DNA from 2 places in the Tepidamorphus sp. 3E244 genome. Region 1 is predicted to be linked to the other one. Evidence: predicted binding sites of a transcription regulator. Region 1 holds the regulator's gene; the other holds the start of a gene.
The links. The regulator LexA, encoded in region 1, represses DNA repair genes until DNA is damaged. The targets are predictions, from matches to a motif close to TGTTCNNNNTGTGTTCNG.
Positions count from the first base shown of each region.

Region 1 (6,928 bases):
GTCGGTTCTGGTCGAGGTTCACGAGGAGGACGAGCTCGACCGCGCACTGAAGCTCACCTCGCCGCTGCTCGGCATCAACAACCGCAACCTGCGCACCTTCAACGTGACGCTGCAAACCAGCGAACGGCTGGCCGCGCGCGTGCCCGAGGGCAAGCTGCTGGTCGGCGAGAGCGGTATCTTCACGCCGCAGGATGTCTCGCGTCTGGCCGATATCGGCATTCACACGCTGCTGGTCGGCGAAAGCCTGATGCGGCAGGACGATGTGGCCGCCGCGACCCGCGCACTGCTGAAACCGGCGGATGCGAGCGCCGCCCGGGCCGCGGGTTGACGCGGCCATGAGCAAAGGCAAGCTCACCCACGTCGATGCCTCAGGCAAGGCGCAGATGGTCGATGTCGGCGACAAGGCCAGCACCGTTCGCGTGGCCCGCGCCGAGGGCATCATTTCCATGCTGCCGGAAACGCTGGACCTGATCGTCTCCGGCGAGACCAAGAAGGGCGACGTTCTCGCCGTGGCCCGCATCGCCGGCATCATGGCCGCCAAGAAGACGCACGAACTCATTCCACTCTGCCATCCGCTGATGCTGTCGAAGGTCTCGGTCGAGCTGGTTCCCGAGCCGGAAAACAGCCGCGTGCGCGTCACCGCAGAGGCCCGCCTGACCGGCCAGACCGGCGTCGAGATGGAGGCGCTGATCGCCTGCTCCGTCGCCTGCCTCACGGTCTACGACATGGTGAAGGCGGTTGATCGCGGCATGACGATTTCCGGCATCCGGCTGCTGAACAAGTCCGGCGGCAAATCCGGCGACTATTCCGCCGAGCCCGCATGAGCCTGCTGCCCGTCGACGAGGCTTTGGCGCGGCTTCTGTCGGGCGCAAAGCCGACGGGAACCGAGCAGGTCGGCATTGCCGTGGCAGACCTGCGCGTTCTCGCTGAACCAATGGCCGCGACACGCACCCAGCCGCCTTGGGCAACCTCCGCCATGGATGGCTACGCCGTGCGCGCGAGCGACGTTGAAAGCGACACGTCACTGCGCGTCATCGGGTCGGCTGCGGCAGGCGCGCGCTTCGACGGCACCCTGAACGCTGGCGAGGCCGTGCGCATCTTTACCGGAGCGCCACTGCCGGACGGGGCGGACACCATCGTCATCCAGGAAAACGTCGCGCGCGACGGCGACACGATCCGCGTGCCTGCAACCGAGGCGGGCCGCTTCGTGCGCCCGCGCGGCATGGATTTCAGCGAGGGCGATGCACTTCTCGACGCCGGCAGGGTCCTGACGCCTGCCCGCGTCGCGCTTGCCGCTGCCATGGGTCATGCCACCGTTCCCGTTCGCCGCAAGCCGCGCTTCGCGATTCTCTCGACCGGCGATGAACTCGTGCTGCCCGGCGAGAATGTCGGCCCGGACCAGATCGTCGCCTCCAACAATTTCGGCGTCGCCGCAATGCTACGCATGGCAGGGGCCGAGGCCACCGACCTCGGCGTCGCGCCGGATGATCGCAAGATCATCGCCGCAAAGCTTGCGCAGGCTGTCGAAGCCGGAGCGGATGCCGTGGTCACCACGGGTGGCGCATCCGTTGGCGACCACGACCACATGCAGGATGTGCTGGCCGATCTCGGCGTCGAGATGGGCTTCTGGAAGATCGCCATGCGCCCCGGCAAGCCGCTGATGTTCGGGCGACGCGGCGAGCAGTCCTTCATCGGCCTCCCAGGCAACCCGGTGTCGGCCATCGTCTGCGCGCGACTGTTTCTCGTGCCGCTGGCGCGTGCGCTGCTCGGGGTGCAGCAGGCCGAAGAACCCGACCATGCCGTACTGGGCCGCGAGATGCCGGAGAACGACCACCGGCAGGACTATGTCCGGGCGCGGCTTGCCATAGAGAACGGCCTCCACGTGGCGCATCCCTTCTCGCGGCAGGACAGCTCCATGCTGGCGACACTGGGGCGCACGGACGTGCTGGTCGTGCGGCCGCCCCATGCCCCGAAAGCGGACGCGGGTGAGCCGTGCCGCTACGTCTCGCTGCTTCCGTCCATCGATTGACGCGGCTGACGCGGCGGAACCCCACCCCGAACATTTACCGAACATTTACGGTTGTAGAACAAGTTCGGAACATGTAGACAATGTTCCTGATTTGTACATGCCGATTCTTCGCATTGGCGCCTACAGGCAGTCACGCGAATGACCCGGACAGACAGCGAGCGGACCTGGCCATGCTGACACGCAAGCAACGTGAACTCCTTTTGTTCATTCACGAGCGGTTGAAAGAATCCGGCGTTCCGCCTTCGTTCGACGAGATGAAGGAAGCGCTGGACCTGCGGTCCAAGTCCGGCATCCACCGGCTGATCACGGCGCTGGAAGAGCGCGGCTTCATTCGCCGCCTGCCGCACCGCGCCCGTGCGCTGGAAATCGTCAAGCTGCCGGATGCCATGTCCCCTGCCATGCCCGCTTCGCGCGGTCGTGGATTCTCGCCAAATGTGGTGGAAGGCGGGCTTGGCAAGCGGCAGCCGCCGCGTGAGGATTCCCACAGTGACAGCGGCAGTGATTCCGTTGCGATCCCGGTGATGGGGCGCATCGCGGCCGGTACGCCCATCGAGGCGATCCAGACCCACTCGCACACCATCTCGGTCCCGGCAGACATGCTCACCACCGGCGAACATTTCGCGCTGGAAGTGCGTGGCGACTCCATGATCGAGGCCGGCATTCTCGATGGCGATACGGTCCTGATCCGCAAGTCCGATACCGCCGATACGGGCGAGATCGTCGTTGCGCTGGTCGATGACGAGGAAGCGACCCTCAAGCGCCTGCGGCGCAAGGGTGCGTCCATCGCGCTGGAAGCCGCCAACCCGAACTACGAGACGCGCATCTTCGGTCCGGACCGGGTGCGAATCCAGGGCCGGCTGGCGGGCCTGTTCCGCCGCTACTGAGCGCCCTGCTCTGCGTCCGGACTGTCTGGCCCGGGTTGCGCACGATGCCAGATCCGGTGACGGCGCGCGTCGTTCGCGCCCGTCACTTCGAAAGCCAGAGCGCTTGCGTTGCTGGCAGAATCGACGCGGATGCCGAGCGCGCCGCGGTCCTCCAGCATGTCGGTGGTGACCGCAAGACGTGCCGCGCAACTTGCCGGCCTCTGCGTGTAAGCTGACAGGACGACGATATCCGCCCCATCGCAGGCATCGAGAGCGGTCTGCTCCTTCGCTTGCAGCGACACGGTGACCGGCTGTCCCCGCGCTGTTGCCGCGGTCACGCGGCACGCGGTTGCGTCGCAACGCGCAACAGCCGCCAGCCCCTCCTCCAACGGTCTCGGATCGCCGCTGCGCCGCAGCCATGTCTCGATGACGAACCCCGCCTTGCGTTTCGCCGCGAAAACCAGTTCTCCGTTGCCGGTCTGGATGGCGGCAAGGTCTCCGTCCCGGTCGATGAGAATGTCCGGCGGGCGCGAGGCTTGCGCCGCCCCGATCGCCAGCACCATGCCGACCGCGGCCCCGGCATAGCGCCATGCCCCGCGCCAGATGACGAGCCACATAAGGGCGAGCGCTGTCAGCCAGAGCGACAGCGCAGGGAAAGCAGCAACCGGCATCTCGGCATGGGACAGGCTTGCAACCCAGCTTGCGACCGCGACGACGGCATCGACGCCCGCCCCCATCAACTTCAGCGGCAAAACTTCCAGCCCCAGCGGCATGGCGAGGCCTGAAATCACCGCGGACGGCATGACCCAGAAGCTTACGATCGGCATGGCGAGCACGTTGCCGAGAAGGCCATAAGGCGCGAACCGGTTGAAGTGGTAGGCGGCGAACGGCGCGGTTGACAGGCCACCGACAAGCGCGGTGATGACGAGTGCGGTCAGGAAGAAGCGCAGCCCCGCGAACCGCCGCGTGGCGAAGACCTCTTCGTCCTTTTGCAGCCGTCGCCTGCGCGTCGTCTCGTAGATGCTGACCAGTGCCGCGGTTGCCGCGAACGACATCTGGAAACCAGCCTCCAGCACTGCGGACGGCTTGAAGACGATGATCGCGATTGCCGCGATGGCGACGTTGCGCAAGGTCAGCGCGGGTCTGTCGAGCAATACGGCTGTGAACATCACGGCTGTCATGATGAAGGCGCGCTGCGCCGAAACCGGCGCGCCGGACAACGCCAGATAGGATGCCGCGACCGCAATCGCCGCGAGTGCGGCGTATTTGCGCGTCGGGTGGTTGAGCGCCAGCCCGCCGACGCCCGCCAGCACCGTTCGCAGCGCCATGAAGATCGACCCAGCGACCAGCGCCATGTGCAGGCCCGAAATCGCGAGAATGTGCTGCAGGCCCGCTGCGCGCAGCGCGTCCTGCGGTTCATCGCCGATGCCGCCTCGTTTTCCCACGATGAGCGCGCTGGCGATCTCCCCGCTCTGCCCCGGCAATGTCGTGCGGATGCGCTGTGCTGTGGCATCCCGCAACCGTTCGACCTGTGCGGAAAACCCTGTCGCCTGCGTGCCATTACCGGCCATCTCGACGGACCCGATTGCGAAACCGACCGCCCCGATCCGTTCCAGATAGGCACGGCGCGCGAAGTCGAACCCGCCGGGTGCGGCCGGCTCCGGCGGCGGCATCAGGATCGAACGCACCGAAACGTTCTCGCCCACCCGCCTTGCCACATCGTCGCCGCGCCGTGTGACCGTCACGATGTCGGGTGCCGCGTGCGCGGGATAGCCGGAGACGCGCTCGACCTTGAGCGTGTAGCGCCACGCGCCGCCATCCCGTTTTTCGACCTCAAGCACACGGCCTTCGACCGTCACCGGGCCACTGCGCCCTTGAAGCGTAGGTGCCTGGGCGCGATGCGCCTCGATGCCCGCCAGCGCGGCACCGAGCGCAACCGCGGCGAGCATCGCAAGCACTGCCAGCACAAGCGGGCGCGACCGCGCCATTCCTGCAGCAACGATCAGGACTGCGGCAATGCCCGTCAGGACCGGCAAGAACGGCTCGCGCGGGAGTGCGAAGTAGAGCGAAACGCCGAGCGCCATGGCGACCGGCAGCCAGATGAACCAGCGGTCATGCTCGTCCAGAAGCTGTGCCAGCGGGTTCTCCCGCCAGCGGTCGTACACGCGGCCAAGCGCGATGCGCAGCGACAGCAGGTTGACGCGCCGGCGCGCCGGGCGGGACGGCACAAACCGGCGCGCGGGACGTGTCGATGTCGGCTTGTCCTGCGGGCGCATGGGGCAACCCTAAGCACAAACTGCCTGAGCGTCACCGGGCGCGCAGGCGTGCAAGTGTTGAACTTGCGCGCAATCCGTGGTCTTCACTGCGCTTCTGAAGATATGCCTCAGCACAATCCGGAGTTCACATCCATGAGCGGAACGCCCGTCGTCACGCGCTTTGCCCCCTCGCCGACCGGCTACCTGCACATCGGCGGCGCTCGCACGGCTCTGTTCAACTGGCTCTATGCCCGGCACATGGGCGGCAAGATGCTGCTGCGCATCGAGGACACCGACCGCCAGCGCTCGACCGACGAGGCCGTGACCGCGATCCTGGAAGGCATGAAGTGGCTTGGCCTCGACTGGGACGGCGAACCCGTCTCGCAGTTCTCGCGGCTGGACGAACACAAGAAGGCGGTCGACGCGCTGCTCGCCAGCGGCAATGCCTACAAGTGCTACTGCTCGCGCGAGGAACTCGACGCGATGCGCGAGAAGGCCACGGCAGAAGGCCGCCCGCCGCGCTACGACGGGACCTGGCGCGACCGCTCCGAGGATGATGCGCCGGAAGGCGTCGCCCCGGTCGTGCGATTCCGGTCGCCTGAGGAAGGCGAGACGGTCATCGAGGACCAGGTGCAGGGCACCGTCACCTTCGCCAACAAGGAGCTCGACGACCTCATCATCCTGCGCTCCGACGGCACGCCGACCTACAACCTCTCCGTGGTGGTGGACGACCACGACATGGGCGTGACCCATATCGTGCGCGGCGTCGACCACCTGACGAATGCCGCCCGCCAGACGCAGATCTACAAGGCGCTCGGCTGGGACGTGCCGGTCATGGCGCACATTCCGCTGATCCACGGTCCGGACGGCGCCAAGCTGTCCAAGCGCCACGGGGCGCTCGGCGTCGAGGCCTACCGCGAGATGGGCTACCTGCCGCAGGCGATGCGCAATTACCTCGCGCGGCTCGGATGGAGCCACGGCGACGACGAGGTGTTCTCCACCGAGCAGATGATCTCGTGGTTCGAACTGTCGGGCATCGGCAAGTCGGCGGCCCGCTTCGACTTCGCGAAGCTGGAAAACCTCAACGGCCACTACATGCGCTCGCTCGACGACGCGGTGCTGCTGGAGGAATTCTTCACCAGCCTGCCGTACTTGCCCGGCGGCAAGGACTTCGCGGCCGCGCTGACACCGGAAAGCCGCGAAGCATTCCGCATTGCCCTGCCCGGCCTGAAGGACCGCGCCAAGACGCTGGTCGAGCTTGTCTCCGGTGCGCAGTTTCTGGTGGCGCAGCGACCGCTCACCGTCGACGAGAAGGCCGAAAAGCTGCTGACCGACGAGGCCCGCGCGATACTGGGCGAACTCAACGCGGAGTTCGAGGCACTGGGAGACTGGGCCATGGAGCCGCTGGAATCCGTCGTTCGCGACTTTGCAGAGCGCAAGGAGCTGAAACTCGGAAAGGTCGCCCAGCCGCTGCGCGCCGCGTTGACGGGCACAACAACCTCGCCGGGCATTTTCGATGTTTTGCTGGTGCTTGGCCGCGAGGAAAGTCTAGGCCGCATCGCCGATCAGGCTAAGACGAACGGATCATAGGCAAAAACCCGACTGCACCGCTCGCCAACTTGCGATTTGGGGGTAAATCGGCTACCCAGTAGCCCGTAATTTCTTGACTTCGGACCGGACCTCCCCGCCGTCTATGGCAACTGACGGAAGGTGCCAGCAAGCGCAATGCATTGCTGACGCCAGTGGGCGCGATTGGAAGAATTTCGCAATCGGAGGCCGAC
Region 1 is NZ_JBJXCY010000001.1:1,397,058-1,403,985, reverse strand. Features, by position in the region: gene trpC (indole-3-glycerol phosphate synthase TrpC) at 1-328, shown strand, start outside; gene moaC (cyclic pyranopterin monophosphate synthase MoaC) at 336-824, shown strand; gene glp (gephyrin-like molybdotransferase Glp) at 821-2,029, shown strand; gene lexA (transcriptional repressor LexA) at 2,200-2,913, shown strand; gene ACKTEK_RS06585 (ComEC/Rec2 family competence protein) at 2,907-5,168, opposite strand; gene gltX (glutamate--tRNA ligase) at 5,301-6,737, shown strand.

Region 2 (6,928 bases), on a different contig from region 1:
CGTGCGCGCGACCACCATCAACATGGAGATGAAGATCGCGGCGGCGAAGGCGCTGGCGCAGCTTGCCCGCGAGGACGTGCCGGACCAGGTGGCGGCGGCCTATGCCGGCAAGCGGCCGAAATACGGGCCGGACTACATCATCCCCGTGCCGTTCGACCCGCGACTCATCAGCTACGTGCCACCGGCGGTGGCGAAGGCGGCCATGGAAACCGGCGTCGCGCGGTTCGAGATCAAGGATCTCGACGCCTACCGGCAGAAGCTGTCCGGACGGACCGACCCGGTACAGGCCTCGCTCAGCGGCATTTTCGGCACGGTCAAGCAGTCGCCCAAGCGGGTGGTCTTCGCCGAGGGCGAGGAAGAACAGGTGATTCGCGCAGCCTATGCCTTCGCCAATGCGGGGCTGGGCGAACCGATCCTTATCGGGCGCGACCAGGAAATCCTCGAGACGCTCAATTCGCTCGGGCTGGAGCAGCGCAAGGACGTCCATATCGCCAACGCCAAGCTGTCGAAGAAATCCACCGAGTATGCGGAATTCCTATACGGGCGGCTGCAGCGCAAGGGCTTCCTGCAGCGTGACTGTCAGCGGATGGTCAACACCGACCGCAACTATTTCGCCGCCTGCATGCTGGCGCGCGGCGACGCGGACGCGATGGTGAGCGGCGTGACGCGGAACTATTCCGTCGTGCTCGATGAGATCCGCCGGGTGATCGACACCAAGCCCGGCCACCGCATAATCGGGGCGTCGGTCGCGCTGTGCCGCGGGCGCACGGTCATCGTCGCCGACACCGCCGTCCACGACATGCCGAACGCGGAGGAACTCGCCGATATCGCGGTCGAGGCCGCGCGCGTTGCCCGGCGCTTCGGCCACAAGCCGCGCGTCGCCCTGCTCGCCTATTCCACGTTCGGCTACCCGCGCGGGGAACGCTCCGACCGGGTTCGCGAGGCCGTGTCCCTGCTCGACAAGCGGCGCGTCGATTTCGAGTATGACGGGGAGATGTCCGCAGACGTTGCGCTCAACGCAGACCTGATGGCCGCCTACCCGTTCTGCCGCCTGTCGGGACCGGCCAACGTGCTTGTCATGCCGGCGTTCCATTCGGCATCCATCGCGACCCGGATGCTGCAGGAGCTGGGCGGTGCGACGGTGCTGGGGCCGCTGCTGTCGGGGCTGGATCGCTCCGTGCAGATTGCGCCGCTTGGCGCGCGCGACAGCGACCTCGTCAACCTCGCGGCCATCGCGGCCTACAACGTCAACGGTTGAGGCCGGGCTTGGGAATAAGGTGCGTCAGGCGCTGCCGACAGGAGCGTCCGGCGCACCGAAATGGCCGAAATAGCGCGGGTTGATGGCCGAGGTCGGCAGCAACATGCAGACATCGACCGTGCCGAACTGGCGGTCGATCACCGCCCCTTCACCAACCTTCGCACCCAGCCGCAGGTAACCCTTGATGAGCGGCGGCAAGGCACGCAGCGCCTCGCGCTCCGACATGTCGGAGGCGGGGATCATGTTCATCGACACGTTCAGCTCGTCATGGGCGCGCACCTGCCAGTCACCGCTGGCGGTGGCGTGGTGATGCAGGAAGGAAAGCGCCAGCGCGTGGTCGCGCGGCTCGGTGCCCTGGAAGCTGGCGCAGCCGAACATCGCATCCAGCCGGTGGTGGCGGATATAGGCCCAGACCCCCGCCCAGAGCACTTCCAGCGTGCGCTTGTTGCGGTGGGTCGACAGCACGCAGGAGCGGCCAAGCTCAAGAAAGCGCGTGTCGGGCATCCGGTCCAGCAGCGGCGCGATGTCGTATTCCTGCGCGGTGTAGAAACCGCCGGTCGCCAGCGCCTGTTCGTGGCGCAGCAGCCGGTAGGTGCCGACCACGGCAGGACGGCTCAGGCCAAGCGGCGTGCGCGGCGGACGCGCTTCATGGTCGATGACCAGCACGTGGTCGCAGATGCGGTCGAAGCGGTCTGAATCGCGGCGCTTGCGGCGCGTGCGCAGGCCGGCGGTCGCGCCAAGTTCCTCGTAGAAGACGCGGTAGCGCAGCGACTGCGCGAGGCGCACTTCCGCCGATGTGCGGGCAAGGCGTGCTTCCAGCGAGCCGATCCGCGCCAGCGTGGCAGGCGGTTGAACCGCGTCGAAGCGCGCCCGCAGGCGGCGCGGCGTCAGCGCATGCACCAGCGCGCCCGGCGCCGGGTGCCAGGCACCGCCCGGCTTCAGTCGCGATCCGAAATTCGTATCAGAAATGCTCATGGTCCCCGCTCCTTAAGCCCGAAGGTCGGTCCGGGGCAAACCCCGACCATCGACTCGCTTCGGCGCTTCAGTCGCCGTAGAGCAGGACCATAACAGTTCTACAGATGTATGACAGCCGCCGCTCAGGCGGCGCTGCGGGCGGCGAGGCCTTCGAGCGTGACCGCAAGGCGCTTCGGGTCGATGGGCTTTTCGAAATGGGCGGCAAAGCCGTCGGCATCGACATCTGCCGCATTGCTGGCGCTGACCGCGACGATGGGAAGGTCGAGGCCTTCGGCACGCGCCTTCACGGCAACCTCGCGACCCGACATTTCGGGAAGCTCCAGATCGAGCAGGATCGCATCGAAGCGGTTCGCGGGGTCGCGCAAGGCGGCAAGCGCGGCGCGGCCATCGCCAACGTGCTGCGCCTCATGGCCCATGCGCTGAAGCATGGCCACCAGCAGCATGGCGCTGATCGGATCATCCTCGGCAAGCAGGATGCGTTTCGGGTTCTGCGTGCGCGGCAGCTTGTCGGCATCCGGCGCCGCGGTGCGCGTGCTGGCGCGCGGCGTGCTGCGCGACAGGGCGATGCGCGCCAGCAGGGATTCCTCGCGGACCGGGCGCGTCAGATAGCCCGCGTAACCCTGCTGCCGCAGCTTTTCCGGCTCGGTACGTTCGGTCAGCGACAGCAGCGCGATGTGGGGAGCAGCCGCGTCCGGCGGCACGCCGTCCTCGCTGCGCGCGGTTAGCACGATGTCGGCATCCTCGGACGCAACGTCGGTTGCCGCACCAAGACGCGCGCACATGGCTGCGATCATCGCGCGTTCATATGGGCAGGGCAGCGACACGGCGACGGACTGACCTTCCAGCGGGCGCGGCGAGGCCACTGCTGCCTGCCCGATGCGGCACGGCAGGAGAACCGTGAAGATCGAACCCTGGCCGGGCGCGCTCTTCACGTTGATCTCGCCGCCCATGGCATCGACCGTGCGGCGCACGATGGCGAGACCAAGGCCGCTGCCAGCGCCACCGGAGGCCGGTGCGCGCTCGAAGACCTCGAAGATGCGGGCGTGGTTCTCCGGCGCGATGCCATTGCCGGTATCGGAGATGACGATTTCCAGTTCGCCGTCGAGGGTGTCGGCCTCGCCGAGCCAGCGGCATTCGACGGCGATACCGCCGGTTTGCGTGTACTTGACCGCATTGCCGATGAGGTTGGTCAGCACCTGCCGCAGGCGCGCGGCATCGAGATGCAATGTCAGCGGCACCGAATCGCTGACCACCGCGCCGAGGCCAAGATTTTTCGTGTGGGCGCGCAGGGCCAGCAGTTCGGTCACTTCACGCAGGATCGCGCGCGGGTCGCACTCGGTTTCCATGATGTCGATGCCGTCGGCATCCATCCGGGAATGGTCGAGAACCTCGTCAACGAGCGCGGCCAGCGTCTGGCCCGACTGGCGGATGGCGTGGACGTGGTTGCGCTGCGCGGGGGTCAGGTCGTCGTCGAGCAATAGGCCGGCGAGGCCAAGGACGCCATTGAGCGGCGTGCGCAGTTCGTGGCTGAGCGACGTGATGGAGGAGAGGTCGGGCACGGGTGGTTTCAAAACGGGCGGTTTTCCGAAGACCGGCTCGACGCGCTCTTCTTTCGTTTGATCGCGTCGCACGGAAAAAGGCCGCGTGACGAGGAGGCTCAGCGCGCTGCCGATCAGGGTAAGAAGCGCCAGACTTGCCAGCGTTGAGGCCGGAAGCGTGCCCGGAACCGCGTTGACCGTCCCCAGCACCCCGACGGGAAATGCGACGGCCAGCAATCCGCCAATCCAAGCCGGCAGCGGCCTCGCCCGCAGGTTCGTGGCCGTCGCGGTTTTTCCGCCCTGAGATGATTCGCCCTGTGTCATGGCGGGATGATCGCCGCCAAGGGTCAATCATCTGTTAACGAAGGTAAACCGATTGCAGCAGTTCAGGCGGCTGCCGCCAGCCGGTCCGACATGGCGCGGTAGGAGAGCGCCTCGGCGACGTGCACGCGGCTGACGCCGGGTGCGCCATCGAGGTCGGCGAGTGTGCGCGACACCCGCAGGACCCGGTGGAAGCCGCGCGCCGACAGCGCCATGCGGTTGGCGGCATCGGCGAGCAGCGCGCGGGCATCGGCTGCCAAATCGATCGTTTCCTCCAGCACCGGTGCCGGGACGGCAGCGTTCGTCATCCCGGATCCGGTTCCCGCAACAGATGCGTAGCGTTCACGCTGGATCATGCGGGCCACCTCGACGCGGGCGCGAATGTCGGCGCTCGTCTCCTGCGCCGGGGGCTGCATCAGGTCGACGGCGGTGACGGCCGGAATATCGAGGTGGATGTCCACACGGTCGAGGAAGGGGCCGGAGATGCGCGCCTGGTAGTCGGCGGCGCAGCGCGCACCACGGCGACAGGTGTGACCCGGTTCGCCCGCCATGCCGCAGCGGCACGGGTTCATGGCCGCGACGAGCTGGAAGCGCGAGGGATAGGTGACCCGGTGGTTGGCGCGGGCAATGACCGTCTCGCCGTTCTCCAGCGGCTGGCGCAGGGAATCGAGCACTTGCGGTGAAAACTCCGGCAGCTCGTCCAGGAACAATACGCCGTTGTGGGCGAGCGTCACCTCTCCGGGCCGCGCCTTCATGCCGCCGCCGACCATGGCCGCCATGGAGGCGGAGTGGTGCGGCCCGCGGAAGGGACGCACGGACGACAGGCCGGTTTCGCCGAGCACGCCTGCAACCGAGCGGATCATCGAGACATCGAGCATTTCCGCTGGTGTGAGATCCGGCAGGATCGAGGGCAGCCGCGCCGCCAGCATCGACTTTCCGGCACCGGGCGGGCCGACCATCAGCAGGTTGTGGCCCCCGGCAGCGGCGACTTCCAGCGCGCGCTTTGCCGATTCCTGCCCGCGCACGTCGCGCATGTCGGCGGTTGCGTATGTGGAGACGCCGATCACCGGTTTGGGACGCGGCAGCACCTGATTGCCGTTCAGGTGATTGACGAGCGCGGTGAGCGTTTCGGGTGCGGCGATCTCCATGTCGGAGGCCGCCCATGCCGCCTCGCCGCCGCACGCGCCCGGACAGACAAGTCCGCAGCCTTCGGCATTGGCGGCGATGGCAGCCGGCAGGACGCCGGCAACCGCGCTTATGCGCGCATCCAGCGCGAGTTCACCCAGCACCACCTGACCATCGAGCGCGGTCGCGGGAATGGCACCGATTGCCGCCATGACGCCTGCCGCGATGGGAAGGTCGAAATGACTGCCCTCCTTGGGCAGATCGGCGGGCGCGAGGTTGATGGTGATGCGTTTGGGAGGAAGCGACAGGCCGACGGCGGTCAGCGCAGCACGGACACGCTCGCGGCTTTCGGCAACCGCCTTGTCCGGCAGGCCGACAATGGTGAAAGCGGGGAGACCCGGCGACACCTGAACCTGCACGTCCACCGGGCGCGCGTCGATGCCTTCCAGCGCAACCGTCCTGACCCTGGCGACCATCCGCCCCTCCGTTCGTTACTCAACGGAAGTTAGCGCATCACCCGCCAAAGAACAATAGGCGAACATTTGCCATTGTGTGCGTTTCGTTTTGCCGCAAAGGCAAGATGGCCCTAGCCTCACCACCCACGCGGAGCAAAACCGCCGCGACAACATGAATTCGGGGGCGACGCACAATGTATTTCAGATTCCTGACGGCCGGTCTTTTACTTGCCACTTTGACCGTTTCCGCCGTCGCCCATGGCGGCGGCTGCCGGAAGAGTTCTCCTCCCGGCCAGTGTTGCCACATGGAGCGGGCAACCGGCATCGTTCACTGCCACTAGGCGGGCAGTCTAGCCGACCTTTTCCTCGATCGCGTCCCAGATCATGGCGGCTGCATCCGGGCCGCCTAATTTCGCGATGGCACGGATGCCGGTGGGCGAGGTGACGTTGATCTCGGTCAGGTAGCCGCCGATCACGTCGATGCCGGTGAAGATCAGACCCTTTTCCTTCAACACCGGGCCGAGCGCCTCGACGATCTCGCGTTCGCGCGGGGTGAGGTCGGTCTCGGAGGCCACGCCGCCGCGCACCATGTTGGAGCGCAGATCGCCTTCCGCCGGAACACGGTTCACGGCACCGGCAAACTTGCCGTCGACGATGAGAATCCGCTTGTCGCCCTGGCGCACTTCCTCGCGGTACTGCTGGATGACCCAAGGCTCGCGGAAGGTGCTTTCGAACATGTCGATGAGCGAACCGAAATTCTCGTCGCCCGGCTTGAGGCGGAACACCGCCTTGCCGCCGTTGCCGTAGAGCGGCTTGATGACGATGTCGGAGAACTCTGTCCGGAAGGCCTCGATCTCCGAAACGTTGCGGGTGATCAGCGTCGGCGGCATGAACTGCGAGAATTCGGTGACGAAGATCTTCTCCGGCGCGTTGCGAACGCTGGCCGGATCGTTGACCACCAGCGTTTTCGGATGGACGCATTCCAGCATGTGGGTCGCGGTGATGTAGTCCATGTCGAAGGGCGGGTCCTGCCGCATCAGCACGACCTGGGCCTCGTCCAGACGCATCCGGGTGCGCTCGCCAAGCGAGAAATGATTGCCCTTCTCGTCGCGCACCTCGACCGGTTCGCCGGTCACGAACACATCGCGCCCGCGCTGGGCTAGGTCGCGCACGTGGTAGTGGATCAGCGCGTGGCCGCGCTTCTTGGCCTCCAGCATGAGGGCGAAGGTGGAATCCCCGGCGATGTTGATGCCGGC
Region 2 is NZ_JBJXCY010000002.1:1,302,352-1,309,279, reverse strand. Features, by position in the region: gene ACKTEK_RS14965 (NADP-dependent malic enzyme) at 1-1,258, shown strand, start outside; gene ACKTEK_RS14960 (GNAT family N-acetyltransferase) at 1,283-2,233, opposite strand; gene ACKTEK_RS14955 (ATP-binding protein) at 2,356-4,095, opposite strand; gene ACKTEK_RS14950 (YifB family Mg chelatase-like AAA ATPase) at 4,158-5,693, opposite strand; gene gshB (glutathione synthase) at 6,023-6,928, opposite strand, start outside.
Region 2: the regulator LexA is predicted to act here: its motif matches at 5,741-5,758, upstream of ACKTEK_RS14950 (YifB family Mg chelatase-like AAA ATPase).